3 regions of the Clostridium gelidum genome follow, and region 3 is predicted to be linked to each of the others. Evidence: predicted binding sites of a transcription regulator. Region 3 holds the regulator's gene; each other region holds the start of a gene.
The links. The regulator HrcA, encoded in region 3, represses chaperone genes, less so after heat shock. The targets are predictions, from matches to a motif close to TGTTAGCACTCNNNNNNNNNGAGTGCTAACA.
Positions count from the first base shown of each region.

Region 1: the regulator HrcA is predicted to act here: its motif matches at 7,224-7,254, upstream of htpG (molecular chaperone HtpG).
Region 2: the regulator HrcA is predicted to act here: its motif matches at 4,430-4,460, upstream of groES (co-chaperone GroES).

Region 1 is NZ_AP024849.1:1,564,294-1,575,537, forward strand. It holds gene psyc5s11_RS06965 (ABC transporter ATP-binding protein) at 1-578, shown strand, start outside; gene psyc5s11_RS06970 (ABC transporter permease) at 568-2,598, shown strand; gene psyc5s11_RS06975 (hypothetical protein) at 2,731-2,883, shown strand; gene psyc5s11_RS06980 (RNA polymerase sigma factor) at 3,049-3,624, shown strand; gene psyc5s11_RS06985 (anti-sigma factor family protein) at 3,621-4,079, shown strand; gene psyc5s11_RS06990 (DUF2953 domain-containing protein) at 4,084-4,728, shown strand; gene psyc5s11_RS06995 (GerW family sporulation protein) at 4,791-5,183, shown strand; gene psyc5s11_RS07000 (purine-nucleoside phosphorylase) at 5,349-6,161, shown strand; gene psyc5s11_RS07005 (MerR family transcriptional regulator) at 6,293-7,057, opposite strand; gene htpG (molecular chaperone HtpG) at 7,257-9,194, shown strand; gene scfA (six-cysteine ranthipeptide SCIFF) at 9,507-9,644, shown strand; gene scfB (thioether cross-link-forming SCIFF peptide maturase) at 9,712-11,073, shown strand.
Region 2 is NZ_AP024849.1:449,686-460,929, forward strand. It holds gene psyc5s11_RS02050 (3-hydroxybutyryl-CoA dehydrogenase) at 82-930, shown strand; gene psyc5s11_RS02055 (C-GCAxxG-C-C family (seleno)protein) at 1,062-1,466, shown strand; gene psyc5s11_RS02060 (DNA-3-methyladenine glycosylase family protein) at 1,571-2,503, shown strand; gene psyc5s11_RS02065 (4Fe-4S dicluster domain-containing protein) at 2,666-4,153, shown strand; gene groES (co-chaperone GroES) at 4,502-4,786, shown strand; gene groL (chaperonin GroEL) at 4,864-6,489, shown strand; gene psyc5s11_RS02080 (prepilin-type N-terminal cleavage/methylation domain-containing protein) at 6,744-7,235, shown strand; purine riboswitch at 7,340-7,437, shown strand; gene guaB (IMP dehydrogenase) at 7,584-9,041, shown strand; gene guaA (glutamine-hydrolyzing GMP synthase) at 9,256-10,797, shown strand; gene psyc5s11_RS02095 (hypothetical protein) at 11,195-11,244, shown strand, end outside.
Region 3 is NZ_AP024849.1:4,987,719-4,998,962, forward strand. It holds gene psyc5s11_RS23020 (RsmE family RNA methyltransferase) at 1-543, opposite strand, end outside; gene prmA (50S ribosomal protein L11 methyltransferase) at 552-1,496, opposite strand; gene trmB (tRNA (guanosine(46)-N7)-methyltransferase TrmB) at 1,666-2,325, opposite strand; gene psyc5s11_RS23035 (L-lactate dehydrogenase) at 2,622-3,575, opposite strand; gene dnaJ (molecular chaperone DnaJ) at 3,870-4,991, opposite strand; gene dnaK (molecular chaperone DnaK) at 5,132-6,979, opposite strand; gene grpE (nucleotide exchange factor GrpE) at 7,061-7,696, opposite strand; gene hrcA (heat-inducible transcriptional repressor HrcA) at 7,735-8,766, opposite strand; gene hemW (radical SAM family heme chaperone HemW) at 9,007-10,134, opposite strand; gene psyc5s11_RS23065 (hypothetical protein) at 10,608-11,048, opposite strand.

The DNA of each region.
Region 1 (11,244 bases), 2.6 Mb from region 3:
CTATTATAATTGATGAAGATGATATTACAAGATTAAAAAGTAAAAAACTAGAAAAATTCAGAAGAGATAAGCTAGGATTTATATTTCAAGATTTTAATTTGTTAGATACTTTAACTGCATATGAGAATATTGCACTAGCGCTGACTATAGGAGGAAAAAAGGGGTCTGAGGTTGATGAATTAGTTTTGTCGTCAGCCAAAAGTTTAGATATATTGGATGTTTTAAATAAATATCCATATCAAATGTCAGGAGGGCAAAAGCAAAGAGTAGCAGCAGCTAGGGCAATAGTTAATAACCCAAAACTTATTCTAGCAGATGAACCTACCGGTGCTCTAGATTCAAAGTCAGCTAAATTACTTTTAAATTCTATTGAAAAACTAAATAAAGAACTAGAAGCAACCATTTTAATGGTAACCCATGATGCTTTTACTGCAAGTTATTCCCGTAGAATACTATTTATAAAAGATGGTAAGATTTTCAATGAACTGATTAGAGGAGAAGATTCTAGAAAGGAATTTTTTAATAAAATAATAGATATTGTTACTCTTCTTGGAGGTGACTCTAAAGATGTATTCTAAGATGGCACTAAATAATGTAAAAAAAAGTTTTAAAGATTATACTATTTATTTTTTAACCCTAACTTTTGCAGTATGTATATTTTATAGCTTTAATTCTATTGATTCACAATCTGTAATGGCTGATATGAATAAAGGTCAAACTGAATATGTTAAAATTATGGGGCAAATGATTTCAGTTATATCAATTGGTGTATCAGTTATTCTAGGAGGACTCATAATATATGCAACTAAATTTCTAATTAATAGACGGAAAAAAGAATTTGGTATATATATGGTATTAGGTATGCCAAAAAGAAAAATGTCAAAGATATTATTTTTTGAAACCTTATATATTGGAATAATATCACTTGTTGCAGGGCTTATATTCGGATTATTATTTGCACAAGTACTGTCAATATTTACGGCTAAGCTTTTTGCTATGCAAATGACAAAATATAGTTTTGTTATTTCAACCAGTTCAATTTTAAAAACAATTTTATATTTTGGGATAATGTATTTACTAGTTATGATATTTAATGTATTTATTATTTCAAGATATAAATTAATTGATCTTCTGTGTGCAAATAAGAAAAATGAAGAGGTAAAGATTAGAAATCCTTATTTAGCAACATTTATACTAATGGTTTCATTAGTAGTGCTTGGGTATGCTTATTATTTAGTTAATAAGGCTGGATTAGATTTCTATGACAATAGATTTAAACTTTCTATAGTATTTGGGATAATAGGTACAGCACTTTTCTTTTATGGAATAGCTTCAGTTGTATTTTTTATATTTCAAAAAAATAAGAATTTATATTTGAATGGATTAAATATCTTTAGCATAAGGCAGATTTCAAGTAAATTTAATACTAATTTTATATCAATGACAATAATTTGTTTGATGCTATTTGTAACAATAGGAACTTTATCAACTGGATTAGCTGTAAAGAATTCATTGGAAGGTACACTAAAAAATCAAACACCTTTTGATGCATCGTTGCAGGTATTTGATAATGAGAAGAGTAGTAATATAATTTCACCTGTTGATGCATTAAAACAATTAAATTACAATTTAGAGGATAATTCAGACTATACTATACTTAGACAATATCAATATGATATGAGTACTAAAGATTTATTAGATAAATATGCAACGACTGATGGTGAAAAACAAACTTTAAATATAAAAATTTTTGAGAAAATAAGTATGATTAAATTATCCGAGTATAATAGCATGAGAAAATTAAAAGGAGAAACAAGTATAGATTTAAAAAATGACGAAATAGTAATAGCTTCTAATTATGCACCAATAGAAGGAATATTAAAAGGATTTATTGAAAAAGAAAATTCAATAAAAATAGGTGATAAAGAATTTAAAATAAAAGAAAAGAAAATTGAAACTGAAGCCCTTTCAACATCACCTACAAGCGACAATATGTTTACTTTAATAGTCACAGATGATTTAGTAGCAGGATTAGAGCCATCAGAAGAAGTTTTGAATTTGAATTTTTCAGGGAATAACAAAGAAGAAGCTAAAAACGAGTTAACAACTATATTTAACAATTCTACATTCGATAATAGTGAATCTAAAAAAGTAAATTATACTATTTATGGTTTAACTAGAGAAATGGCATATGATGCTAGCAGAGGGCTATCTGCAATGATATTATTTATAGCTGTGTATATAGGGATAGTACTCCTATTGTCAAGTGCAGCAGTACTTGCACTTCAACAATTATCACAATGTAATGAGTCCATAGAACGATATAAATGTTTAAGACAAATTGGAGCTACAAAAAATATGATTAATAAAAGTATATTTAAACAAGTAGCAATATTTTTTGCACTACCTTTAGCACTATCAATAGTTCACTCATATGTAGGAATTAGTGTAGTTAATACATATTTGATTGCTCTAGGTACAGGAAATCAATTTACGTCAATTTTAGTAACAGCACTTATAATGCTTATTGTTTATGGTGGATATTTATATGCAACATATGTAGCTTATAAAAATATAGCTAATAATGAATATAAGTGATAAGTGAGAGTCCAAATTTTAATTTGGATCCTCGAACTTACTCAACGACTAATGCGAGTCGAGTTTCCTCTAAGAGTCCAAAATTTACATTTGAAAAATGAACTTTTAAATCCTTCATTAGAGTAAAATCTTGTGGAGGATTTTTATTTAATTATTAGACTGTCAATACTATTAACATATGTGTCTGGAAATACTGCAACTAATGAAGGTAACAGCGACACCGATGCGAAAACTACACAACCAGTTGGCTGGCGTGAAAATCTAGGTAAAAGCATTTTTAGATAACTGATTTAGTTTATACCTCTATTGCTATATTTAAAACAATTAAGTAGCTATTAATTAGAAATTTAATCAAATATTTTAACAAAATATGAAACTTTTTAAATAACATAGGTGTATTGTTATAATATACATATGAATTTACTGGTTATTATTTCATAAAAAGGAGGGGTGAATTTGGAGGTAGACAATATACTTATTGTAAAGTGTAAAAAATATGATAAGCATTCTTTTAAGTTATTATTTCAGATGTACGAAAAATATTTATATTACTTATGCTATAGTTATACACAGAATCAGCAGGATGCACTGGATTTAGTACAAGAGATTTACATAAAAGTGTTCAATAATATTAAAAAATTTGATGATAGTCTACCTTTTCATCCTTGGATTAGAAAAATTTCAGTAAATACATGTTTAAATTTTAAAAGAACTATAAAGAATAATGTTGTATCATTGAATCAAAGCATAAATAATGATATAACTTTAGAAGATGTTTTGGTTTCGGAAGATGATGTAGAAGATGAAATTATAAAATTGGAAATTAAGGATATAATAAAAAGTAATTTGAAAGAAATACCTGAAAAATATAGAATTGTTATAGTTCTTAGGTATTATGAAAATCTTAATTATAATGAAATTGCAAAGCTTTTAGACAAGCCTTTAGGAACGGTAAAAACAGAAATTTATAGAGCTAAGGCTCTCTTGAAAGATAAACTTAAAACTATAATGGAGGTGGAGACATGAGTTGTAAATTTGATCAACAGTTATTATATTCTTTAGCAGATAATACAATAGAACCTCTTGAAAAAATTTTTGCACAGGAACACTTGAAGTCTTGCGCTGAATGTAAAAAGGAATTAGAGTTAATAAAAAAGCTTGATAAAGAACTTAATGAATTTGAATTTGAAATGCCAATACCAGATAGATTATCAAGCTTGTCACAATTATTAGTAGAGAACTGCATAAATCAAATGGAAAATGAGGATGTAAAGCTAAAAAATCATAATTATAATGAAGATATGAAGTTAATAAAAAAGACTATTATGGATGCATATAAGGTTCCATACAATAATCCGTATAATAAATTTATTGAAAAAAATTTAACAAAAGCTGTGGATTTAATAAGCAAGCCAGCAAAAAAATATTATAATAAAAAGATATCTAAAATAAAGATTCTTAAGCTTTTTAAGGTGGTGTAATGATATGACAGTTTTGCTTATAGTCTTTAAAATATTACTTATATTACTGTGTATATTATTATCAGTACTAATATTGGTACTTTTTATTCCCTTTGATTATTTTCTAAATGGCAAAATAAATGATGGCGCTGAGGGGAAAGCTGAGATAAGATGGCTCTTTGGATTAATTAGAATTATTATTTACAAATCTGAAGATAAACCAGAAATGAAAATAATTATTTGTGGATTAAACATTTATAATAAGAAGTTTATAAAAGAAAATAATGTAAAGAAAAACAAAAATAAAAAAAACGAATCTAACTCAAAAAGAGATATAGGGATGAACTTAATGATAGAATTATTTAGGTACTTTAAAGATATTCTTAACATTGTAAAACCTAAATATTTTAAGATAAGTGGAGTGTATGGATTTGAAGACCCTTCATTAACTGGAATGCTTTTGGGGGTGATAAGTATAATAAAAGGAGCAGTTCCAAGTGCACAAATTTATGTAAATCCAGATTTTGAAAAAGAAAATATTAATATTGAAGCTGAAATATATGGAGATATAAAAGTTTGTGTCATAGGCTATAGAACGCTTAAGCTAATCATAAAAAAAGATGTAAGACAAAAATTATTTAAAAAGTCAAAAGCTGCTGAAACTTTTTAGTTAAAGCAGGTGTATTAGATATTAGAGATTAGAAAATATAAAAAATTTAGGAGGAATTAATCATGGAAAATAATTCAATGAAAGAAAGTTTTGATTCACTATTTACTAATTTGGAAAAATTCATAAAGACAGAAACAGTTGTAGGAGAACCTATTATTGTAGGGGAAGTAACTCTTGTACCTATTATAAGCGTTATGTTTGGAGGCGGAGCAGGTGGCGGAACTGGCGGTGATAATAAAGGAATGACTGGAGATGGTTCAGGTGGAGGAATGGGTGCTAGAATATCACCAAATGCGATCCTAGTAATCAAAAAGGATGAGGTAACTATGCTTCCTATAAAAGGCCAAAATAACTTGGATAATCTTATTAATATGGTGCCTGATATAGTATCAAAAATAAATTTTAAAAAAGATAAAGAATCTTGTTGCAAAGAAAAAACAAAAGACGAGGAATAAAACTTAAACATACAGACTTAAATTTCAAAATATTAAAGCATGCTAAAATGAAATGATTTTAGTGTGCTTTTTAATTTTCTGAATAATATAGATTTATTTATTCAAGTATTGTACATTATATAGTATATAAGTGGTCTTAAGATCAGCATACAAGGAGGAAATTAGATGTACGATAAAATAATGGAATCAGTAGGTTATATAAAAGGCAAAATAAATAGAAACCCTAAAATTGCAGTGATACTTGGATCAGGACTCGGGGATTTGATTAATTCAGTTGAAGGTGCAGAAAATATACCATATGAAAGCATTCCCCATTTTCCAATTTCAACAGTTAAAGGTCATGAAGGTAAATTGGTGTTTGGTACTATTAATGGGGTAGAAGTGCTACTTATGCAAGGAAGATTTCATTATTACGAAGGATATACAATGAAAGAAGTTACATATCCCATATATGTAATGAAACAATTAGGTATTGAAAAAATTATTGTAACTAATGCTTGCGGTGGAATTAATAAAAGTTTTGAACCAGGAACATTAATGATCATTAATGATTTTATAAATTTATTTGGAGATAATCCTTTAATCGGCGTAAATGATGAAAGATTAGGAACAAGATTTCCTGATATGTCAGAACCTTACAAGATAGAGCTTATTAACAAAGCTAAAAAGATTGCAGATGAGCTAGAGATAAAATATGGTGAGGGTGTTTATGCAGGATTTATGGGACCATATTATGAAACAGCTGCTGAAATTGTAATGATTGGAAGACATGGAGCTGATGCAGTTGGTATGTCAACTGTGCCAGAAACAATAGTAGCTAATTACTTAGGTATGGATGTGCTTGGAATAGCATGTATTACTAATATGGCAACGGGCATACAAAAGGTTAAGCATTCACATGAAAGAGTAGTGGAAACTGCTAAAAAGGCTTCTGTTGACTTGTGCAAATGGGTAGAAAGAATTATAGAAGAAATCTAATTATAACTACATAAGACTATATAAGGATTAAATTTTCTTTGTTGATTTCTTTGTTATGAGAAAGATTGACTTATATTAATATACTGAGAGTAGGCAGTCCATAGTTAGACTGCCTATAATTTGTATTGGGTTTATTTTTTCATTCCTGTATAAATGAAAACTGCATCTCTTAAAAAGATGGCTAAACCAGGTTGTTCTTTATCGTAATATTTAGTAAATCTTTCATCATCTACATACATTTGTACAAGTCCTGCATGGGCCTCTTTTGAGTAACTATTCCAAGAATAACTAAGCCAAGTACGATGTAATTCAGCAGCTTTTTGTGCAAGGTCGCTTGCTGGATCTTTAGTTTCAAATGCAACCATAAGTGTATCAATTACGCTTTTCTCTAGCTTATCATATTCATCATATTGCTCTTTAGTCATGTTTTTTAATTTTTTATTTGACGAATCAATTGCATTATCGCCATATTTTCCGCGTATCTCTGCACCATATTTTTTTTCATTATCATCAATAAGTTTTTGTTTAAATCCCTCGAATTTTTCATTATCGCTCATTATAATTCTCCCTTCTGATTCAGCTATTGTCTGATTAACATTAGCTATTAAAATATCTAATTGATTTCGTTTTGCAAGAAGCTTTTCACGATGTTCTTTCAGTACAGTTGCACTATCAAAGGTCGGGGATGTGATTATATATTTTATGCTTTCTAAATTCACACCTAATTCTCTGTAAAATAATATTTGCTGTAATCTATTTACTTCTTCTTGACCATAAATTCGATAACCGGATGAATTAATTCTTGCCGGCTTAAGAATTCCTATTTCATCATAATATCTAAGAGTTCTGGTACTAACCCCAGCCAAGCAGCCTAGTTTTTGCACTGTGTACTCCATGTGTTCACCTCCTTACAAGATTACTTTACTCCTTCACGTAGCGTGAATGTCAATAGTTCTTTATTTATTAAATTGTAATTATTCAATTAATTCATTATATGATACTTACAGTTATTCAAATTAGCAAGAATAATTTGACAATACGTACTCTTTGGTCTAAAATATTTTTTAGTAAAAAGAAACGAGGAGTGGTTATAAAGTGATAAAAGAAAATGGTAATATTTCAATTGATACAGAGAATATATTTCCTATTATTAAGAAGTGGCTATACTCTGACAAAGACATATTTATAAGAGAAGTCATAAGTAATGCATGCGATGCAATTAGTAAATTTCAAAGGTTAGCTTCATTTGGAGAAGCTACTGCACAAGAAGATGAACAATATAAAGTTATAGTATCTGTAAATAAAGAAAAGAAAACTCTTAAATTTATAGATAATGGTATTGGAATGACTGAAGAAGAGGTTAAAAAATATATCACTCAAGTTGCTTTTTCAGGGGCAACAGATTTTGTAGAGAAATATAAAGATAAGATGGATGAAGGTAAGGATATAATAGGTCACTTTGGACTTGGTTTTTACTCAACATTCATGGTTTCTGATAAGGTTCAAATAGACACATTATCATATAAAGATGAAGTTGAACCAATAAAATGGATTTGTGATGAAGGTGGCACTGAATATGAAATATCTATTTCAGAAGAAAGGACTACAAGAGGCACAACTGTAACATTATATATTAATGATGATAGTGCAGAATTTTTGGAAGAATATAAGGTTAGAGAAATAATAAAGAAATATTGTTCATTCTTACCTATAGAAATATATTTAGAAGATGAAAATAAACCAAAAGAAGAGCCTAAATATGAAACAAAGAAAAAAGAAGATGGAACTGAATATCAAGAATTAGTAGAAATAGAAGCTCCAAAATCGTTAAATGATACAAAGCCTTTATGGGTTAAAGCTCCAAAAGATTGTACAGACGAAGAATATAAGGATTTTTATAGAAAAGTATTTAATGATTTTAATGAACCATTATTTTGGATTCATTTAAATGTGGATTATCCATTTAACTTAAAAGGGATATTATATTTTCCAAAATTAACACATGAATTTGAAGCAACTGAAGGACAAGTGAAATTATTTAATAATCAAGTATTTGTTGCAGATAATATCAAAGAAGTAATTCCAGAATTCTTACTATTATTAAAGGGTACTATAGATTGTCCAGATCTTCCTTTAAATGTATCAAGAAGTTTCCTTCAAAATGATAAGGAAGTTTCAAAGATTTCTAATCATATAATTAAGAAGGTTGCAGATAAATTAGTAGACTTATTTAAAAATAGTAGAGAAGAGTTTGATAAATTTTGGCCAGATATACAAATATTTATTAAGTATGGCTGTTTAAGAGATGAAAAATTCTATGAAAAGATTAAGGAAATAATAATCTTTAAAAATTTAAAAGGTGAATTTGTAACATTAAAAGATTATCTTGAAGCTAATAAAGAAAAGCATGAAAACAAAGTATTTTATGCTAATGATGAAAAACAACAATCTCAATATATCAAGATGTTTAAAGAATATGAGCTAGATGCTGTAATATTTGATTGTACAATAGATGATCATTTTATTTCATTCTTAGAAATGCATGAGTCAGGAGTTAAGTTTAATAGAATTGATTCTGATATTTCTGATACACTCGGAAGTAAAACAGATGAAAATGATGAAACTCAAGTAGCAATAAACAAAGAAATCGAAGATGTATTTAAAAATGCTTTAGGAGAAAAGATTGCTAAATTATCAGTTGAAGGATTAAAAAATGAAGATACTTCGGCTCTTATTATAGTTTCAGAAGAATCAAGAAGAATGGCTCAAATGAGTAAGATGTATGCAAAATCAGGAATGAACTTTCCAGGGATGTTTGATGAAGAAAAGACTTTAGTTGTAAATAGCAAAAATGCTATCATTAAAAAGCTTGTAGAAGTTTCTAAAGATGATGCTAAAAAAGATGAAGTTAAATTCATTTGTGAACATATTTTAGATTTAGCTAAGATTGCTAATAAAGAATTAGATGCAAATGAAATGGATGAATTTATAAAGAGAAATAATGAACTTTTAAGGAAAGTTATTTTACTATAGTAGATAAGTGATAAGTGAGAGTCCAAATCTTGTATTTGGGTTCTCGAACTTAGTTAACTCGTGAATACGAGTTAACTTCCTTATTCATTTGGTTCCTCGAACTTAGTCAATTTGCATATGCAAATTAACTTCCTTAAAAAGTGATTTGATTATGGTCGCTTACCCTGTTAGTACTCAGCGACTGAAAAAATCGAGTTTCATTATTAAGTAAAGAAAAAATCATAATTTTAAATGTTAAATTGAATATTGTAAATTCTATAGTGTAATGCTATAATTACAAGAGATATTTTTTGAATGGAGGAGTTTTCATTTATGAAACATATAAAAACTATTAATAAACCAAATATCAAAAATAGCGTATGCAAACCAGGATGTAAGGAATGTGCAAACTCATGTCAATCAGCTTGTAAGACATCTTGTACAGTTGCAAACTTAGAATGTGAAAACTAATTATTCAAGCAGTAACTATTAAGTTACTGCTTACTTTATATTTGCATATATTTAGGAGGAATTTAAATTGTCTTTAATACATAAATTTAAGCAAGGTGAAAACTATTTTGTTTTAGATGTAAATACTGGAGCAGTTCACGTCGTGGATGAACTAGTCTATGATATATTAGGTGAGGATAAATTAAAGAATAAGAAAGAAGTTCTAGAAGAACTTAAGGATAAATATAATTTAGAAGAACTTTCAGAAGCTTATGATGAAATTCAACAATTAGCAGAAGAAGGTATTCTTTACTCAGAAGATCAATATGAAGAAATAGCACATAGTTCAATGGATGATAGAGATTACATAAAGGCTATTTGCTTAAATGTAATTCATGGATGCAATTTAAGATGTAAATATTGTTTTGCAGATGAAGGTGAATATCATGGACATGGTGGGGTAATGAACCTAGAAACCGCTAAAAAAGCAATTGATTATGTTATTAAAAGAAGTGGTCCAAGAAAGAATATAGAAATTGATTTATTTGGTGGAGAGCCAACTTTAATGATGGATACTATAAAAGAAATAGTACAATATGCAAGAGATAATGAAGAAAAGTGGAAGAAGAATATAAGATTTACTATGACTACTAATGCTACTCTTTTAACTCCAGACATGATGGATTATATGGATAAGGAAATGGGAAATATAATTTTATCATTAGATGGAAGAAAAGAAGTTAATGATAGTGTTAGAATTAAGCCAGATAAGAGTGGTTCTTATGATGATATTGTACCTAATATAAAAGAAATGATTAAAAGAAGAGCTAAGGGAAAAACTTATTATGTTAGAGGAACTTTTACAAGAGGAAATATAGATTTTTATGAAGATGTAATGGCTATGGTAAATGAAGGCTTTAAAGAATTATCAATAGAACCTGTTGTTTTAGAAAGTGGACATCCTCTTTCTCTTAGAGAAGAAGATATTGATACAATTTTTGATAATTATGATAAGTTATATGAAGAAATGGTAAAAAGAAAAAGAGAAGGAAATGAAGAATTTAAATTCTATCATTTTAATATAGATCTTGACGGCGGACCATGTGTTTATAAGAGAATTTCAGGTTGTGGAGCTGGCTTTGAATATGTAGCAATAACTCCACAAGGAGATGTATATCCATGTCATCAATTTGTTGGAAATGAAGAATTTAAATTAGGAAGTATTTATGATGATACTTACGATACAGAACTTGCTAAGAAATTTAAAAAGTCGCACATATACAATAAACCTAAGTGCAGAGATTGTTGGGCAAAATTCTATTGTAGTGGTGGATGCCAAGCAAATAATTTTAATTTCAATGGAGATATGAATATTCCTTATGAAATTGGATGCAAAATGCAAAAGAAGAGAATTGAATGTGCAATTGCATTAAAATGTGAAGAAAATTAATACTATATTTATATAGCGTAACTAAATAAGTAACATATTGTATTCCGGTTTCTGGAATTTTGATGGATGATTATAAGACTAGAAGTTGTACCATCAAAATTCCAATGAAACACTCCACACAATATGTTACTTATTTTTGTTGTAGCAAGTAACTTGAATTTTGTTAATCTT
Region 2 (11,244 bases), 1.5 Mb from region 3:
ATAGCTTTGAGTTATTATGTATAAAATAAATTATTTTAACTAAGTATATCTATAATCAAAAATTTTGAGGAGGAATAATTAATGAAAAAGATTTTTGTACTTGGAGCAGGAACTATGGGTGCTGGTATTGTTCAAGCATTCGCTCAAAAGGGTTGCGAAGTAATAGTAAGAGATATAAAAGATGAATTTGTTGATAGAGGAATAGCTGGAATTACTAAAGGATTAGAAAAGCAAGTTGCTAAAGGAAGAATGACTGAAGAAGTTAAAGTAGAAATACTTTCAAGAATTTCAGGAACAACTGACATGAAGCTTGCTGCTGACTGCGATTTAGTAGTTGAAGCTGCTATAGAAAACATGAAAATAAAGAAAGAAATATTTGCTGAATTAGATGGAATTTGTAAGGCTGAAACAATTTTAGCTTCAAACACTTCATCTTTATCAATTACTGAAGTTGCTTCAGCAACAAAGAGACCAGATAAAGTTATAGGAATGCATTTCTTTAATCCAGCTCCAGTAATGAAGCTAGTTGAAATAATTAAAGGTATAGCTACATCTGATGAAACTTTTGATGCTGTTAAAGCATTATCTGTTGAAATAGGAAAGGAACCTGTTGAAGTTAAAGAAGCTCCAGGATTCGTAGTTAACAGAATTCTTATTCCAATGATTAATGAAGCATCTTTTATATTACAAGAAGGAATTGCTTCAGTTGAAGATATAGATAATGCAATGAAATACGGTGCTAATCACCCAATGGGACCTTTAGCATTAGGAGATCTTATAGGATTAGATGTTTGTTTAGCTATCATGGATGTTTTATTTAGTGAAACAGGAGATAGCAAGTACAGAGCTAGTAGCATATTAAGAAAATATGTTAGAGCTGGATGGCTTGGAAGAAAATCAGGAAAAGGATTCTACGATTATTCTAAATAGTAAAGTAGAATTAATAGTATAGAGAAAAAGGCTTCAGAATAATAATTCTGGAGTCTTTTTCATTGATGATTATAATCTAAATGATATAATATATTAAAGGAGAATAATTTTTAGGCAAGGATGGTATATAAATGTTAAAAGAAACAGCTGAAAAATATTGGAATGAAGAATATGACTTAAATTGTGCAGAATGTATAATGTATGCAGCAAATGAAGAATATAATTTGAATTTATCGGAGCGAACACTAAAAGTTATGGCTGGTTTTGGTGGCGGAATGGCAACTGGTGATGTTTGTGGCGTAGTAACTGGATCTATTGGAGTAATTGGGATAATGTTTACTGAAGTAAGTGGACATAAAAGTCCTATAGTTAAAGAAATGACAAGAGAATTTATTGAAAGATTTAAGGAAAAGCTAGGATATATTAAATGCATTGATTTAAAGAAAGAATATATAAATGTAAAAAGGTGTACACTAATGATAGAAATTAGTGCTGAAATTTTAGAAGATATTATTCTTAAAGAGAAGCATAAATAGATATATATATTTAGAAGAATGCAGAGTAATTTCAGGATTAATGTTCAATTGTACATTATCAATTGAAAAGTATGATAAACATATTTAGGAGGTTTGAGGATAGAATGGATTATAAAACAGTAAAGTCTTGTGATGACTATGTAATAATAGAAGAAGTTAAGAATTTTAAGTTGAAACATATATTTGAGTGTGGACAAATCTTTAGATTTGAGGAAATTGCAGAAAGTAATTATATTATTATTGCTTTTGGAAAGGTAATAGAACTTAAGGAACAGGACAATAATATCTTAATATATAATTCAACAGAAGAAGAAGTGAAAAAAATCTGGTTAAAATATTTTGATTTAGATAGAGATTATTCAAAAATAAAAGATGAATTATCAAAAGATACTTTGCTTAGACAAAGTATTGAGTTTGGATATGGCATAAGAGTTTTAAATCAAGACTCATTTGAAATGTTACTAAGTTTTATTATTTCTGCAAGAAATAATATTCCATCAATAAAAAAAACTGTAAACAAAATATCAATTAAATGGGGCAAAAAAATTGAATATAAAGATAAGACTTATTATACTTTTCCATGTATATCTGACATAAAAGATGCTACCCTAGAAGAAATACAAGAAACAGGAGCTTCATTTAGAAGTAAATACTTAATTGATACAATTAAAAATGCATATAGTTCTAAAATGGAAAAAGGGAATTCAAATATAGATGAAGAAAATTCATCTATGAAATACGATTTAGATTATATAAAAAGTTTAAATGATGATGAATGTCATAATGCGCTACAAGAATTTAAGGGTGTTGGAGCTAAGGTTGCTGATTGCATAATGTTATTTTCTATGGAAAAGACTTCAGCATTTCCAGTAGATGTATGGGTTAAACGAGCTATGATTCATTTTTATGGAGCAGAGGATTCATCTTTAAATAAAATCAGAATTTTTGCAAGAAGTAAATTCGGTGAAGTAGCTGGATTTGCACAACAATATCTTTTTTATTATGCACGGGAAAATAAAATAAAAATTGAAGAGTAAAGATTGAAAAATATTAAAACTAAGTAGATACAAATTAAAATAAAAATTGGAAAATTCAGAAAATTTAAACTACATAATACTTGTTATATTTTTAACAATAATATGTTATAATTATCTCATGCTAAAAAATAATATAAAATTATTCATGGGAGAGTGTGCATAATGTTTCAATTTGATAATCAACTTTTAAAACTAAAACATGAGGTTCTTACTAGAGTTGCAGTATTAGCAAAGGAAAATAAAATCAGCAAAGAAGAAATAGAGAAAATTCCTTATGATATGATTACAGGAGAAATTGCAAATTATAGAGATACTGTTGAACACGAAAGAGATGTAGTTTTAGAAAGAGCAAAACTTGCGGCCGGTTGTATGCCAAGTGGTAAGAATGCACAAGAACTAGTGGATATAGATGAAGAAAAGCAAATATTATATGTTATAAAAACAGCATGTGATAGATGTCCAACAAAGAAATTTCAAGTTACTGATGCGTGTAGAAATTGTATAGCTCATAAGTGTGAAAGTTCATGTAATTTTGGAGCGATTACATATGTTGATGGAAGAGCTTATATTGATCTTGATAAATGTAAGGAATGCGGAATGTGTAATAAGGCATGCCCTTACAATGCTATTGCAGAAGATATGAGACCTTGTAAGAAATCATGTCCAACAGGGGCATTAAGCTATAACGTAGAAGATTTCAGTGCTGAAATTCAAGAAAATAAGTGTGTAAATTGTGGTGCTTGTATGTCAGCGTGTCCATTTGGAGCTATAGAAGATAAAAGTTCAATCGTCAAGGTTGTTAATAGATTAACACAAAACGGCAATATCTATGCTGTAGTAGCACCAGCGATAACTGGAGAATTTGGACCAAAGACAACTTATGGACAAGTTAAGAATGCAATTAAAGCATTAGGATTTACAGATATGTTAGAAGCAGCATGCGGAGCAGATGCTGTTACTGTACATGAAAGTAATGAATTTGTAGAGAGAATGGAAAAGGGCGATAGCTATATGACTAATTCATGTTGCCCAGGATTCTTAAGTTATATTGAAAAAATCATGCCAGATCAAGCTGAAAGAATTTCAGGAACTGTTTCGCCAATGGTAGCTACAGGTAGATATATAAAAGCTAAAGATAAGGATGCTAAAGTAGTATTCATAGGACCTTGTACTGCTAAGAAAAATGAAGTGTTAATAGATTCTATAAAAGATTCAGTTGATTATGTATTAACTTTTGAAGAATTAATAGCCTTATTTGATGCGTTTGAAATAGATCCTACAACATGTGAAGATATAGTAGTTGATGAGGCTTCAATCTTTGGTAGAAATTTTGCTTTAGGTGGAGGATTAACTGCTGCTATAGAAAACTACGTACAAGAAAAAGGTGTTGATGTAGACTTTAAGCCAGTTAAAATTTCGGGTGGAGCAGAGATCAAGAAGACTATGACTATGGCTAAGGTTGGTAAATTAGATGGAAATTTTATTGAAGGTATGATGTGTGAAGGTGGTTGTATAAATGGAGCTGCTAAGATTGTATCAGTAATGAAAGCTAAAGCACCATTTACAAAAATAAATCAACAAGGAACAATTAAGAGTGTATTATCTAATAAAACAATAGAAGAATATCATGATATAAACTTAGAAAGATAATATTTAGGACTTAAAAAATAACAAGTCAAGATGCTAGTTTATTTTGCCTCTTTGACGGGTTGTTGTCTTTTTATATAACTAAAGAAGTAAAACTCCAATCAGTATGATTTACTTGATTGGAGTTTTTAATTAAAAAATATTTATAATCACGATAAAATGGAGAAAATTTAAGCAAATGCGATATAATTTAACATAATGAGTAATATTCGCTGAAAAAAGGGATATAATATTAGAAGTAATGTTTGAATTATATGACTATAAGGGATATTATAATTATATTAGCACTCAACATTGACGAGTGCTAACAAAAAAATAAAAATAAGGTATATATTATAAGGAGGGTTTTTCATGAACATTAAACCACTTGGTGAAAGAGTAGTAATTAAAAAATTAGAGGCAGAGGAAAAGACAAAAAGCGGGATAGTCTTAACTGGTACTGCAAAGGAAAGACCACAAGAAGCAGAAGTTGTAGCAGTAGGCCCTGGAGCTATTGTAGATGGGAAAAGAGTAGATATGGAAGTTAAGGTTGGAGATAAGGTTTTATACTCTAAGTATGCTGGTACAGAAGTAAAAGTAGATACAGAAGAATATACGATATTAAAACAAGAAGACATACTAGCGATAGTTGAATAAATAATTTGAAATTTAAGTTGAAAATTCAAAGATAATCAGAAAATAAAATAAATTATTATAAGGAGCGTGTTATATAAATGGCTAAGATGTTAAAATTCGGAGAAGATGCAAGAAGATCTATGCAAATAGGTGTAGATAAATTAGCAGATACAGTTAAGATTACTTTAGGACCTAAAGGTAGAAATGTTGTATTAGATAAAAAATTTGGTTCACCATTAATAACAAATGATGGAGTTTCAATTGCAAGAGAGATAGAGTTAGAGGATCCATTTGAAAATATGGGAGCTCAATTAGTTAAAGAAGTTGCAACAAAAACTAATGATGTGGCTGGAGATGGAACTACAACTGCAACACTACTAGCACAAGCTATAATTAGAGAAGGATTAAAGAATGTTACAGCTGGAGCTAATCCGATCTTAATTAGAACAGGTATTAAAATGGCTGTAGATAAAGCTGTAGAAGAAATTCAAAAGATTTCTAAGCAAGTAGAAGGTAAAGAAGATATAGCTAGAGTTGCAGCAATTTCAGCTTCTGATGAAGAAGTTGGTAAGTTGATAGCAGATGCTATGGAGAAGGTTGGAAATGAAGGTGTTATTACTATAGAAGAATCTAAATCAATGGGAACAGAATTAGATGTAGTTGAAGGAATGCAATTTGATAGAGGATATGTATCGCCTTATATGGCTACAGATACTGAAAAAATGGAAGCTAATTTAGATAATCCATATATATTAATAACAGACAAGAAGATTACAAGTATTCAAGAAATTTTACCTATACTTGAGCAAATAGTTCAAGCAGGCAAGAAATTATTAATTATTGCTGAAGACATCGAAGGTGAAGCAATGGCAACACTCGTAGTTAATAAACTAAGAGGAACATTTACGTGTGTAGCTGTAAAGGCTCCAGGGTTTGGCGATAGAAGAAAAGAAATGTTACAAGATATAGCTATATTAACTGGTGGAACTGTTATAGCTGAAGAATTAGGAAGAGATTTAAAAGAAGTTACTGTTGATATGTTAGGTACAGCTGATAGTATTAAAGTAAGTAAAGAAAATACAGTTATAGTTAATGGTAAAGGTGATTCTACTTCTATAAAAGAAAGAATTAACCAAATAAAAGCTCAAATTGAAGAAACAACTTCAGAATTTGATACAGAAAAGTTACAAGAAAGATTAGCTAAATTAGCTGGTGGAGTTGCAGTAATCAAAGTTGGTGCAGCAACTGAAACTGAACTTAAAGAAAAGAAACTTAGAATTGAAGATGCTTTAGCTGCAACAAAAGCTGCTGTTGAAGAAGGAATAGTAGCTGGTGGTGGAACTGCTTATATCAATGTAATGAATGAAGTTGCTAAGTTAACTTCAGATGTTCCTGATACACAAGTTGGTATAAATATAATAGTTAAAGCATTAGAAGAACCAGTAAGACAAATAGCAACTAATGCAGGAGTTGAAGCATCAGTAATAATCGAAAAAGTTAAAAGTAGCGAACCAGGAATAGGATATGATGCATTACATGGAACATATATAAACATGTTAAAGGGCGGAATAGTAGATCCAACTAAGGTCACTAGATCAGCACTTCAAAATGCAGCATCAGTAGCCTCAACATTTTTAACAACAGAAGTTGCAGTAGTTGATATTCCATCAAAAGAACAAGCAATGCCAGGTGGGGCAGGCATGGGAATGGATGGAATGTACTAAGATAATTTATAAATAAAGAAATATTCTAATAATTAAAAGGGTAAGCATTTACTATAAGTGCTTACCCTTATTCTATTTTCAAATATAGATATTCTAATATTAAGCTATATAGGATATCTATATAATATTAGTATAAATATCATTGAGATAATATCTCTAATCAAAAATTACTAGAAATTATGTTAATAGTGTGTATAAGAAATCATGGAATAGACATAATTTAGATAATAAAAAAGATGTGAGGTGGATTATTAATGAAAAATTATTATAATATTAAGATTATAAAAGTGATAATTAAAAAAGAAAAAATTAGAAACGCTTGTAGAAAAGTAATTCTTAATAAACGTAGAAAGAGTAAGGGATTTACTTTAATTGAAATAATAGCAGTAATAGCAATTATAGGAATTTTGTCAGCTGCAATTTTACCTAATGTAAATGGATATATAAAAGAAGCTAAAAAGGTTAAGGTTGTGGATCAATGTAGAAAAGTTGTAATGGCAGCTGAATCATATAAATTAAAAAACAATTTGTTAGAAGAAGTTAAAACAGTCTCATACATGAAAGCTACAGCTGGATTGAGTAAGTATTTAGATAAAAATAGCTTGAAGAACTTACCGGAGGATACTACGTTAAGTGAATGTCGTGCTATTGTTAATGGTGGAGAATTTGATATAGAAGGGGATAATGACATGCTAAAAACGGAAACAATAACGAATACAACTTCATTATCTCAGAAAAATGAATGAAAGATATGTATGATGTAAGCATAGATAACAATACTGAAATTGCAATTTTAATTTCAAATTTATTGACTTTACATTATACATACATTATAATAGTTTTAATTCAAAACATAGCACATTTAAAAACTCGTATATACCTTGAATATGGCAAGGAGTATCTAGCGGAAGCCGTAAATTTCCGACTATGAGTGATATTGGTATAGGCTAAATATAGATTTTTATTAGCATATTAACATCACTTAGAAGGTTAATGTGCTTTTTTTATACATAAAAATAGATTAAAATATGCAACTTTAAAGTCATAAAATAGAAAAAATGAAATAAATAATTCAAATCTAAGGGGGATTTATAATGGCAAAAATAATTAAAACTGCGTACACTTTTGATGATGTATTACTAGTACCTAATAAATCAGATATATTACCAAGAGAAGTAAGTACAAAAACATACTTAACTAAAACAATAAAGTTAAATATTCCTTTAATAAGTGCTGGAATGGATACAGTAACTGAATCAAAGATGGCTATTGCGATTGCAAGAGAAGGCGGAATTGGGATTATACATAAAAATATGGATATTGAGGAACAAGCAAAAGAAGTTGATAGAGTTAAGAGACAGGAAAATGGAGTTATTACGGATCCTATATTCTTATCACAAGATCATCTTATTCAAGATGCAGAAAACTTAATGTCACGATATAGAATATCAGGAGTTCCAATCACAACTGAAGATGGAAAATTAATTGGAATAATAACTAACAGAGATATAATCTTTGAAACAGATTTTCAAAGAAAGATTTCAGAAGTAATGACAAAAGATAATTTAATAACTTCATCAGAAAATACTACAGTAGAAGAAGCTAAAGAAATCTTAAAGAAACATAAAGTTGAAAAATTACCACTAGTTGATAAGGACGGATATTTAAAAGGCTTAATCACAATGAAAGATATTGAAAAAGTAAGAAAGTTCCCAAATGCTGCAAAGGATGATAAAGGTAGATTGTTATGTGGAGCAGCAGTAGGTGTTACTGGAAACATGATGGAAAGAGTTGAAGCACTAGTTAAAGCTCAAGTTGATGTTATCACTCTTGATACAGCACATGGACATTCAAAAGGTGTTATAGATGCAGTTTCGCAAATTAAAAAAGCATATCCTGATCTTCAAGTTATAGCTGGAAATATTGCTACAGCTGAAGCTACAGAAGATTTAATAAAAGCTGGAGCAGATTGTATTAAAGTTGGTATTGGACCAGGATCAATTTGTACTACTAGGGTAGTTGCCGGAGTTGGAGTTCCTCAATTAACAGCTGTTATGGATTGTGCGGAAATAGGTAGAAAATATGGCATTCCTGTAATTGCAGATGGTGGACTAAAATATTCAGGAGACATAGTAAAAGCATTAGCAGCGGGAGCATCTGTTGCAATGATGGGATCATTACTTGCAGGCTGTGAAGAAGCACCAGGGGCAATGGAAATATATCAAGGAAGAAGTTATAAAGTTTATAGAGGGATGGGATCTTTAGCTGCTATGGAATGTGGATCTAAGGATAGATATTTCCAAGAAGGTAATAAAAAATTAGTTCCAGAAGGCGTTGAAGGAAGAATTGCTTATAAGGGATATGTTGCTGATACTATCTTCCAATTAATAGGGGGAATTAAATCAGGACTTGGATATTTAGGATCAAAGAACTTTGACATTTTATATGAAACAGCTAATTTTGTAGTTCAAACATCGGCTGGATTTAGAGAAAGTCATCCACATGACATTAATATCACTAAAGAAGCTCCTAATTATAGTGTAGGACAATAGTTGTTAATTATTGATTAACCTAAATAATTACTGTTTAAATAATGCACAATGTACAATTTTAATTTCTATGCGCGTGGTTTAAACCCGCCGTCTTTAGATGATATAAGCTTTTAACCTTTAACAAAGTACATAAATATAAAAAATTGTATTTTGTATTGATAAATTAAGGTATTTAGTTAATAATACAAGTAGAATAATTTTTTAGGAGGAAAGCATGAAAAAAGAATTAATTTTAGTTATTGATTTCGGCGGACAATATAATCAATTAATTGCTAGAAGAGTTAGAGAATGCAATGTGTATTGTGAAGTTCATACATATACCTTAAGTGTTGATAAAATAAAAGAAATGAATCCAAAGGGAATAATATTTACAGGTGGCCCAAATAGTGTATATGGCGAAGATTCTCCTTTATGTGATAAAACATTATTTGAAACTGGAATTCCTATACTTGGGATATGTTACGGTTCACAATTAATGTCACATGTTCTTGGAGGAAAAGTTTCAACAGCTCCTGTAAGTGAATATGGGAAGACAAAAGTTGATGTTAACATAGAATCAAAGATTTTTAACGGTGTATCACCATCTACAATCTGTTGGATGAGTCATACAGATTACATAGAAAAAGCACCAGAAGGCTTTAAAATAGTTGCAAACACTCCAGCATGTCCAGTTGCAGGTATGGAATGTGAAGAAAAGAATTTATATGCAGTTCAATTCCATCCAGAAGTAATGCATACACAAGAAGGAACAAAGATGCTTTCAAACTTTGTATATGATGTTTGTGGATGTTCTGGAGATTGGAAAATGGACTCATTTGTTGAAAAGACAATTGAAGAAATACGTGAAAAAGTTGGAAATGGTAAAGTGTTATGTGCATTATCAGGCGGAGTTGATTCTTCTGTTGCAGCAGTATTGCTTTCGAAAGCTATTGGAAATCAATTAACATGTGTATTCGTTGATCACGGTTTACTTCGTAAAAATGAAGGAGATGAAGTTGAAGAAGTATTTGGACCTAATGGACAATACAATTTAAACTTTATTCGTGTAAATGCACAAGAAAGATTTTATGAAAAATTAGCTGGAATAGAAGAACCCGAACAAAAGAGAAAAATAATTGGTGAAGAATTCATCAGAGTATTTGAAGAAGAAGCTAAGAAAATAGGATCAGTTGATTTCTTAGTACAAGGAACTATTTATCCAGATGTAATTGAAAGTGGTCTTGGTAAATCTGCAGTTATAAAATCACATCATAATGTTGGAGGACTTCCAGATTGTGTAGATTTTAAAGAAATAATAGAACCATTAAGATTATTATTTAAAGATGAAGTACGTAGAGCAGGTTTAGAACTTGATATACCTGAAAATTTAGTTTATAGACAACCGTTCCCAGGACCAGGTCTTGGAATACGTATAATAGGTGAAGTAACAGCTGAAAAAGTTAAAATCGTTCAAGATGCTGACTATATTTATAGAGAAGAAATTGTAAAAGCAGGGATTGATAGAGAAATAGGTCAATATTTTGCAGGACTTACTAATATGCGCTCAGTAGGTGTAATGGGAGATGAAAGAACTTATGATTATGCAATAGCACTTCGTGCAGTAACTACAAGTGATTTCATGACAGCTGAATCAGCTGAACTTCCTTGGGAATTACTTGGAAAAGTAACAACTAGAATTATAAATGAAGTAAAAGGGGTTAACCGTGTAATGTATGATTGTACAGGAAAACCACCAGCAACTATAGAGTTTGAATAAAGGTAGATACTGATTTTAGATAATTTATAAAGATTAAAATTAAATATAAGTATGATTTAAGTAGTTACGTTTTATATATAAAATATATTATATCGTAGCTACTTTTTCGCTTGTTTTAAGACATTTTTAGAATGGTAAGTAGGGAATATTTAATAACCATTAACAGGTATTGTGAGTGGTAGTGATTTTTCAATAAAACAAGGAAAAAATTAAAATTAATGTCCATTACCTCAATAGTTTCCATACATATGTGCACTTGTATATTTTTCACTATGATTAATAACAAATATAATAAATTAGCATAATATAATATTAAGACTTGTTAAAACTTCTAAAGTTTTATTTGAAAATATTTTTAATTGAATAAATTATAATCAATTAACAAGGAGAGAAGAATATGGGAAACAGAAATGATGAAAGGGAATGCAGAAATAATGATGTAGATGA
Region 3 (11,244 bases):
TACAAGACTTTTAATACCAAAATCTTCTGCATTTTCATAAGGGATTATAACTAAATCCATTTCTTTTAGTTCTTTTAAAGCTTCATTAAAGTCAATAACTTCTTTAACACATGGAACAATACTTCTTTTAGATTGTTTTGATGCTTCTAATGCAATTCTATTTAATCTATCAAGCTTTTTGAATTCTCCCTTAAGCTTTACATCAACTCTAGCTGTAATTGTAGGAATAAATTCAAACACGCCAAGCTCAGTTCCCTTTTGTACTATCAAATCCATCTTTTGCCCTTTAGGTAACCCTTGAAAAAGATGTACTTTGACTTTACTTTCATTATTTATATCTAGCTTCTTAATTATGTTAACTATAACTTCATTTTTAGCTATATATTTTATTTCTCCTAAGTATTCGGTGCCTTCACAATTATTTAATACTACTTCTTCCCCTTCTGATAACCTTAAAACTTTGTAAATATGTTTTACATCATCTCCAAGTATCTTACCTTCCGTTTCAGTAATATTATAAGGCTCTGTAAAAAACTTATGCATACAAACTCCTAACCGATAGATTTTGCTACTATGCAGTTCCATTCTCCATCTTTATTGATTTCTATAACTTCAAAACCACATTCTTCAAATTTTTCTTTAACCATATCTACTCTATCATGAATTATCCCTGATGTGATGAATATTCCGCCATCATTTAAAGCCTTCTTAACATCAGCTGTTAATACGCAAATAATTTCTGCTATTATATTAGCAACTACTATATCAGCTTTTCCATCTACTACATCTAAAAGATTTCCTTCTAGCACTTCAATATTATTTAAATCATTATAGCTTATATTTTGATTAGATGAGTCAACTGCAACAGGATCTAAATCAACTCCTACTACATGCTTAGCGCCAAGTTTTGCAGCGGCTATTGAAAGTATTCCTGATCCACACCCAATATCAAACACTGTTGTATTAGGCTTTACATACTTATCTAAGGCTTTAATACACATTCTAGTAGTTTCATGAGTTCCAGTTCCAAATGCCATACCTGGGTCTAATTCTATGATTAATTCTTCAGCAGTCTTCTCATATTCTTCCCAAATTGGTTTAATGACAATTTTATCTGTTATTTTAACTGGTTTATAATATTGCTTCCAATTATTTGCCCAATCTTCTTCATGCATTTTTTTAACTTCTACGATGCCTTCACCAATATCAAATCCAAGTTCTTTAATTTCTATAAGTTTTTCTTTTACATATTCAACAATTTCTTCAACCTTATCATCTTGAGAAAAATAAGCTTTAATTACAGCTGCATTTCCTTTATGTTCTAAAATGTTTATATCTGCAAAATCCCAAGTTAATGGTCCTTGTTCTCTTAAAAGTAAATCATCTGGATCCTCAATTGCAATGTTCGGGCAATTTAATCCATAAAATATTCCTGTTATTGGCTCTAGAGCCTCACTTTTTGTTATTACACTAATTTCAATCCATATTCCATCCATGTTTATCATCCCTTCATTTTATAATACAATAATATTTTTGTTAACCATTAATCCCTCTAACCCGGATTTTTTAAGCAAATTCTAAAATTCTAAAATTCTAAAATTCTAAAATTCTAAAATTCTCGGCATTATAAATTATCTATATAAATTATTCAACTAGCTATTTCTTTTAATGTGCATTAATCGCAATTAAGAATTTAGTTTTTATTCCCAGCTTTGTAAACATCTTTTCATGTTCTGTTTCTACATTACCTTCAAAATCACTATTATGAAGATCATAAGTTATATATTTAATTTTAAACGCAGCATCCTTAAAATATTGTAGTGATTCTTCAAATAATTCATCATCATCTGTTTTAAAATAAATTTCCCCATTATCTTTTAGAAATATCTTATATTGATTCAACTGTCTTGTATGTGTTAGTCTTCTCTTTTTATTTTTTTCCTTAGGCCACGGATTACAAAAGTTTATGTATATTTTGCTTATTAAATCTTCTTCATTTAAGATTTCATTAATAAGTCCTATTTCTTGAGCCATTAGCTTAATATTATCTACACATTTATTTTTTTCATTATATGCTTCTTCGATATTTCTCTTGGCTAATCCTAAAACTTCATCTTTTATATCAATTGCAATATAATTAATACTAGCATTTTCAGAGCCATGCACTGCTATAAAGGTTCCTTTTCCACATCCAAGTTCTAAATATATAGGTTTATCATTTCCAAATAATTCTTTCCATTTACCTTTATATTCTTTAGGACTTATAACAAAAAAGTTGCAACTTTCAAGTTCAGGTCTCGCCCACGGTTTTTTTCTCATTCTCATGTTAATTCACTCCATCTTTTAGGCACATGAAAGAAAATAACAAGCCAATGATGCGATGTATATTTTTTGTCAGACAAGGAGATATATTCACCTCATAGCAGGCCTATTAGGTGAACATACCGACGTGGTATGACAAAAAATAGACTAGCATGCTGACTTGTTATTTTTATGAATGTGCCTTAGCATTCATAATAATTATACCTATAAAAATTTATATTGCAATTTTTATCTGCAAAATTTACAGGTATTGTAAAATACTTTGATTATTCTACAATACCTGCATTAAATTGGTGAATTTAAAGTGCTTTTGCTTTCTCTATATAATCTTTTAATATCCCACAAGTATTGTCAAATTCTTTTTGTTCTTGTTGTGTTAAATTTATTTCAATTATTCCTTCTACTCCATTTTTACCTAATATAGCCGGCACACTTGCGAACACATTCTCTTGTGCATATTCTCCTTCTAATAAAACAGAGCATGGTAAAATTCTCTTTTCATCATGGAATATTGTTTTAACTACTTCTGTTAATGCAGTTCCTATTCCAAATTCAGTAGATCCTTTTCCATTTAACACTACCCAGCCTGCATAAGCTGTTCTTTTAACTATGTCTGGTAGATCTAATTTTCCATATGTGTCTGGTTTTTCTTTAATTAAATCAAATAATGGCTTGCCTCCTATAGATACATGAGACCATGGAACCATTTGAGAATCACCATGTTCTCCCATAGAATATCCTTGTATAGATTTTTGATCTATACCTATTTCACTTGCTAATATTCTCCTAAGCCTAGATGAATCTAAAGCTGTCCCGGTTCCTATAACTCTGTTTTTAGGGAAACCTGTTCTCTTCCAAATATAATGTGCTATAACATCACACGGATTTGAAATAGACACAATTATACCTTTAAATCCTGATTTAACTATTGGATCAATTATTGTATCAACAATTTTTATTGTTGCTTCTAATGTATCCAAACGAGTTTGATCCTTCATTGGTAATGGTCCTGCGCTTATTACAACAATATCTGCATCTGTACATTCTTCAAGTGAACCCTGTCTTGTTTCAACATGGTGCGGTAAATATGCTACAGCATCACTTAAATCAACTGCTTGCGAATTAGCTTTCGCTTCATCTATATCTACCATTATAATCTCATCGCAAACACCTTGAGTTGCTAGTGCAAATCCACAATGAGATCCAACATGTCCAGCTCCTATTATCACTACTTTTCTAGTTCTTATCCCCATTTTAAAGCCCCCTTTAATTTAGTTATGAGTTCAGAGTTAACTATTAATTGTTATCTTTTTACACTTTACGACGAATCTTATTGCTACCACTTCATGAATCTCACAAAAGTTATCACATTCATATATATATAAATTACTGGCAATATATCATTTTATTATATACTATTTCTCTAAAATAATTAAGTATACTCATTCATGTTTCTTAACTTTTTATGCAAAAAAGAAACTATCTAAATAACGATAAAAACTTTATCCCTATTAAAAATAGTCTCTTTACGTATATATTTTTATTATTTATTTTTTCCCAAATAATTTTTTCTTAGGAGCATTAGCTTCATCAAATTCTTCACCTGATGCTCTCATTAATTCATATAATGCTTCTTTTTGTTCCTTATTCAATGTCTTAGGAATATCAACTACAACTTTTACATATTGATCTCCTTTTCCACTTGAATTAACTCTTTGTATACCCTTGCCCTTTAATCTAAACATTGTTCCTGATTGAGTACCTGCTGGAACATTATATTTAACATTCCCATCTACTGTAGCTACAGTTATTTCTGTACCTAAGGCAGCCTTAGCCATAGAAACATGAGTATCTATATACACATCATTTCCTTTTCTTGTGAATATTTTTGATGGCGCCACATTAATTTTCACATATAAATCTCCAGGACTTCCACCTCTTAATCCATGTTCCCCTTGTCCTCTAAGTGGCATTACATTTCCTGTATCAACACCTGCTGGTATGTTAACTTTTATATTTCTTGTCTTTCTAACATTACCTTTTCCTCTACAATGTGAGCATGGTTTTTCTATTATTTTACCAGTACCCCTACATGTATCACATGTTGATGTTGAAACAAAGCTTCCAAGAGGAGTTTGTCTTTGTACTCTTACTTGACCTGCCCCACCACAAGTTGGACAAGTTTTTGCATTAGTTCCTGGTTCAGCACCACTTCCGCTGCAGTGTTCACAATTTTCATTTCTAGTAATTGATATTTCTTTTTCAACACCAAATATAGCTTCCTCAAAAGTTAATGTCATTGCATATTCAAGGTCGCTTCCACGTGCTGGTCCATTCTTTCTTCTAGAACTTCCTCCGCCACCTCCAAAGAATGACTCGAATATATCACCAAAACCACCCATATCAAAGCCATCGAAGCCTCCGCCTCCAAAGCCTCCACTACCATCAAAAGCAGCTGATCCAAATTGGTCATACTTAGCTCTCTTTTCTGGATCTGAAAGAATTTGATAAGCCTCATTTATTTCTTTAAACTTTTCTTCGGCTTCATCATTTCCTTGATTTTTATCTGGATGATATTTTACTGCCATTTTTCTAAAGGCTCTTTTTATTTCATCATCACCTGCACCCTTTTGAAGTCCAAGTAATTCATAATAGTCTTTACTTGCCATTTGTTTATATTCACCACCTGGTTTTATTTTTTAATTTAAGTATATATAAATTCCAATTATATACTTTAGAAAAGGGAAGACGAGTTGCCTTCCCTATCCCATTATATTAGATAACTAGTGTTTAGTACAACCTATTTATCCTATTTGTCTTCATCTACCTTAAAATCTGCATCTACAACATTATCATCATGTGGTGCACTTTGAGCATTACCAGCTGATGCATTTGGATCAAATCCTGCACCTTCTGCGCCTTCTGGTTGTTGATACATCTTTGTAGCTATTGGATAGAATGCTTGGTTTACTGCTTCAATTGCAGCTTTAACAGCTTCTACATCATCGCTATCTTTAATCTTCTTAAGCTCTTCAATCTTAGCTTGAACTCCAGCTTTTTCTTCTTCTGTAGCTTTATCTCCAACTTCACTTAGTGTTTTTTCTATTTGATAGATTGTTTGATCTGCAGTGTTTGCAGTTTCAACTTTTTCTTTTCTCTTCTTATCTTCTTCTGCAAACTTCTCAGCTTCTTTTACAGCCTTATCAACTTCATCATCATTTAAGTTAGTTGAAGCTGTAATTGTGATATTAGCTTGCTTTCCAGTTCCTTTATCTAAAGCTGATACCTTAACAATACCATTAGCATCTATATCAAATGTTACTTCGATTTGAGGAATTCCTCTTGGTGCTGGAGCTATTCCTGAAAGTGTAAATTGTCCAAGTGACTTATTATCCATAGCCATTTGTCTTTCACCTTGAACTACATTGATTTCAACTGATGTTTGACTGTCTGCAGCAGTTGAGAATACTTGGCTCTTCTTTGTTGGAATAGTTGTATTTCTTTCGATTAATGGAGTAGCTATTCCACCTGCTGTTTCAATTCCAAGTGTTAATGGAGAAACATCAAGTAATACTATATCCTTAACTTCTCCTGTTAGTACTCCTGCTTGAATAGCTGCACCAACTGCAACACATTCATCTGGATTAACTCCCTTAGATGGTTCTTTTCCTGTAAAGTTCTTAACTGCATCTACTACTGCTGGAATTCTTGTTGATCCACCAACTAAGATTATTTTTTCAATATCACTTAATGAAAGTTTAGCATCAGCTAATGCTTTTTTCATTGGTTCAATTGATCTTTGAACTAAGTCACTAGTAATTTCATTAAATTTCGCTCTAGTTAAAGTTAAATCTATATGTTTTGGACCTGTTGCATCTGCTGTAATAAATGGTAAGTTTATATTTGTTTGAGTTGATGATGATAATTCAATCTTAGCTTTTTCAGCAGCTTCTTTTAATCTTTGAAGTGCCATTTTATCTTGCATTAAGTCAATTCCATTATCTGATTTAAATGTGTCTGCAATGTAGTGCATGATCTTTTCATCAAAGTCATCTCCACCAAGCTTTGTATCTCCATTAGTTGATAATACTTCGAATACACCATCTCCAAGGTCTAGAATAGATACATCGAAAGTACCTCCACCTAAGTCATAAACTAATATTTTGTGATTATTATCTGTTTTATCTAAACCATAAGCTAATGCTGCTGCTGTTGGTTCATTTATTATTCTTAAAACTTCAAGACCTGCAATTTTTCCTGCATCCTTAGTTGCTTGTCTTTGGCTATCATTAAAGTAAGCTGGTACAGTTATTACTGCTTGAGTTACTGTTTCACCTAAATAACTTTCAGCGTCTGCTTTAATTTTTTGAAGTACCATAGCTGAAATTTCTTGTGGTGAATAGTTTTTTCCATCTATATCAACTTTGTATCCAGTTCCCATGTGTCTCTTTATTGAGATAATTGTTTTGTCTGGATTTGTTATTGATTGTCTTTTTGCAACTTGACCAACTAATCTTTCGCCACCTGCTTGAAATGATACTACTGATGGAGTAGTTCTAGATCCCTCTGCATTTGCAATAACTGTTGGTTCTCCACCTTCCATAACTGCTACACATGAATTTGTAGTTCCTAAGTCAATTCCTATAATTTTTCCCATAATATATTATTCCTCCTAAAACTTTATTAATTTATTTTAATTTAAATTTTTTATTTAATTTTTTTTACATTCTATAAATTTTTAATTAGCTACTTTAACCATTGTATGTCTTATTATTTTTTCATCCTTTTTGTATCCCTTTTGGAATACTTCTGCTATTACATTTTTATCTAAGCTTTCATCTTCTATATGCATTACTGCATTGTGAACATTAGGATCAAATTCTCCAGAAGCATCTATTTCTTCAATTCCAAGCTTTGTAAATGAATCTTGACACCCTTTTATTGTCATCTCAATTCCTTTTTTCAAATCTTCTACACTTCCATCAGCTGCAATAGCTCTTTCTAAGTTATCAAGAATTGGAACAATTTCTTTTAATACATCTACATATGCATCACTATATATTCCTTCTTTTTCTTTAGTAGTTCTTTTTCTATAATTATCATATTCAGCTGTCACTCTTAAAAGTCTATCTTTAGTCGCATCTAATTCTTCTTGCAATTTCTTATTTTCCTCTTTTTGTTTTTTTACTATATTTAGTTCATCATCTTCTGTAGTCTCATCATTTTCAGAGACTTCATCACATATTTCACTAGATTCCTCGTTTTCCATTTGGTCATTATTCACAGTTCCTTGTGTTTCTTTTTCAGTTACTGCTTCATCTTTAATTTCTTCATTATTTAGTTCTTCATTTTTTATATCTTTCTTTTTTTTCATAGCTCTAAAAACACACCTCTTCTCTTTAAATCTTACATCTATATTTTTTCATTACTTAACATATTATTAAGTTCTTTTATGACTTCCGCCATAATTGTTATTACCTTTGAATAATTAATTCTTCTAGGTCCAATTAATCCAATTTTACCAATTGGTCTATCTCTAAAAGAATATTCAGCAGATATTATACTACAGTCCTTAGCTTGCTTTCTATAATTTTCATCGCCTATACTAATTGTAATATTATCCTGTGGGTTAAATAGATCCATTATAGATTTTTTATCATTAAAAAGCGATAATATTTCTTTAGCTTTATCAATGTCGTTATATTCTGCATAATTGAATATATTTGTTGTTCCTTCCATAAATACTTCTGACGAATCTGTAGAATTTAATGTCTCATACAAAACTGGTAGAATTGCATTAAATATTTCTTCATATTCTCCTAAATCTTTTTTAAGATTATTAATTACTTCTAGATTAATTTCTTCTATTGAGAGATTTACCAATCTGTTATTAATAACTTGATTTATTCTCATTAAAGTTTCAATTTTAGGAACTCCACTATTCAACTTAAGCATATGATTTTTTATAAATCCAGTATCTGTTAAAAAAACTGATACTAAATTATATTCATCAACCTTGATAAGCTGAATTGATTTAACAAAACTCTTTTTAACTGATGGCGATTCAATCACACAAGTCAATTTAGTAAGCTCTGACAACAATGCACTAGTTTGCCTTACAATTTTATCTACTTCAAGCATTGCTGAATCAATTATATATTGCTTGATTTTCAAATCTTCCTCAACTGTTAGCCTTTGACTATCCATAAGTTTATCAACATATAATCTATATCCCTTACTAGAAGGAATTCTTCCTGCAGAAGCATGAGGTTGTTCTAAGTATCCCATATCTTCAAGATCGGCCATTTCATTTCTTATAGTTGCAGAACCGATACCTAAATTATAGTTTTTAGCAATTGTTCTTGAGCCTACAGGATCTCCTGTACGAATATAGTCATTGATAATAGCTTGAAGTATTTTTATTTTTCTTCCATCAATACTCATAACTTCACCTCTTTTTGTTAGCACTCATTAACCTCGAGTGCTAATGACTATGTTTTTAATATATTATTTTTGATGTTTTTTGTCAATTCCAATTCTATTTATTATAGCTTTCTACAGGTAATAATAATTTAATTTCATCACTTTATCTCTTTATATCTCCTATTTGCTTTAATTTTCTATATTATTTATTTTCATATACAAATTTTAGATATTTATTCTAATATTTTTAGTATAAATTCTCTATGATAATATGAAGTCACTCATTACATAATTAGATATTTCCATGCCTCTAGAACTTAAGAATAGTTTATCCGAATTACAAATTAATAATTCCTTTTTTATATTTTTTTCAATTATATCTCCATAGACTTCATATATATCTTTATTAAATTTTTTCTTAAATTCATTTATTTTTATTCCTTCAATCATTCTAAGTCCCATAAACACAAATTCTTCCATGTCATCATTTATGTCATTTTCATGAATTTCTTCTATTACAGTTTCATTTTTATTAATCTTCTCTATATATTTTTCAATATCATCTATATTTTTAATCCGCTTTTCATCTACAAACGAACTAGCTGACACGCCTAATCCTAAATATTCATTACATTTCCAATAAACTTTGTTATGAAAACATTCTTTATCTATCCTTGCAAAATTAGATATTTCATATTGGTGATACCCATATTTATTTAAAATATCTTTAGTTGATAAATACATCATTCTTTCTATATCTTCATTGGGTAACTTTAATTTATCTTTTTCATATAAATTATAAAAATGTGTTCCTTCTTCAATTATTAAGCTATATGCTGATATGTGATCCGGTTCAAGCTTTGCTATTTCCGTTAATGATTCTTTCCAATCTTCAATAGTTTGATTTGGTAATCCAAACATTAAATCTATATTTATGTTGTCAAATCCTATATCTCTAGCTAAATAATAGTTGTTTCTAAATTCCTCATAACTATGTATTCTTCCAATCTCTTTTAAAATAGAGTTCTTTGTGGATTGCAACCCCATACTGATTCTATTTACATTATATTTTTTCATAATATCCAGATTTCTTTTATTCAACGTTCCCGGATTACATTCAACAGTAAATTCCAAATTTTCCTTTAAATTTAATTTATTTATAGTATCTAATAAACTTTGTAAACTTGATTCATTTAAGTAAGAAGGCGTCCCACCACCAATAAATATGCTATTTATACTATATTTTTTAGCTTTTTGTAATATTTCTTTATTTAATGCATCTACATATTCATCCATAAATTTTTCTTTTCCCGAATAAGATGGAAAATCACAATAAAGACATTTTTGTTTACAAAATGGAATATGTATATATAAAGATATTTCTCCCATTATAATCCTCCTAAAAATTCTTTTTGATAGGTATTGCGTAACATAGCTAACCCTAATGAATACTCAGGTTAATTGTACAAACTACCGAAATAACGGTCATGCTATTGCAGTTAGGCATATGAAAGAAAATAACAAGTCCAAAATTCGATGTATATTTTGCGTCAGACGAGGAAGTATGTTTACCTCATAGCGGGCTATTATGTGAACATACTGACGAAGTATGACACGAAATAGACTAGCATATTGACTTGTTATTTTTTTGATTTTGCCTTATTCCTATACAAAGAAAGAGAATACATACGTGTGGAGCAGGCATTGAAAAATGAGCTGATGGCATATCTCAATGGAAAGTTGTTCCATTTAGATATACCCAGCGAAGTTTTTCTAGTCCTGCGGAACATGTTTGTATTCTCTTTCGGAGGGCTATCGCCGCACTTTAAATAATCCGCAATATCCGCATATTGTGAACTTATTTATGCTAGTAATTTTTCTGCTTGTTCTTTTAGTAAATTAATTTTGCTTTCTGCATCAACAACTGAAAAGCCATATACATCTACGAAGTTATAGAAATAATTAGCAAAAGATATTCTTTTATCACGTTTTATCTCTAATTTTCCGCCTATTCCTTCTAAAAATTCCACTTCTTTTTCATCGTATTCTCCATCAATAAGCGCAAGACCTATTAACTCAAAATAAATAATATTTTTCTTTCTTTCAGAAGAATTTTTTAATTTTTCATATATGGAATTTAAATTTGCGTCTGGTATTTCATTTTCTTTTATACTTAGTTCCTCAAGATAATCAGTATAAAGATTCTTTTCTTCTTTTGCGAAAGTATTGTCTGAATTTGCAAGACCTTTGACCAATTGCATAAAAGCAATTCCTTCATTTTTACTTAATTCATTTAAAAACATTCAAACCCCTCCTAAATTTCTATCAACAAAAAATTATTTGTATAATACTAATTATTATTATACAAATAATTCCTTAAAATTAATATATTTTTCTTTCATACATTTATATTTTTTTATTATACTCAATTGGAATTTTGATTAATTCCCCTAATTTATATGTATGAAATACCCCATTATATTTATCTGATAGCTAGCA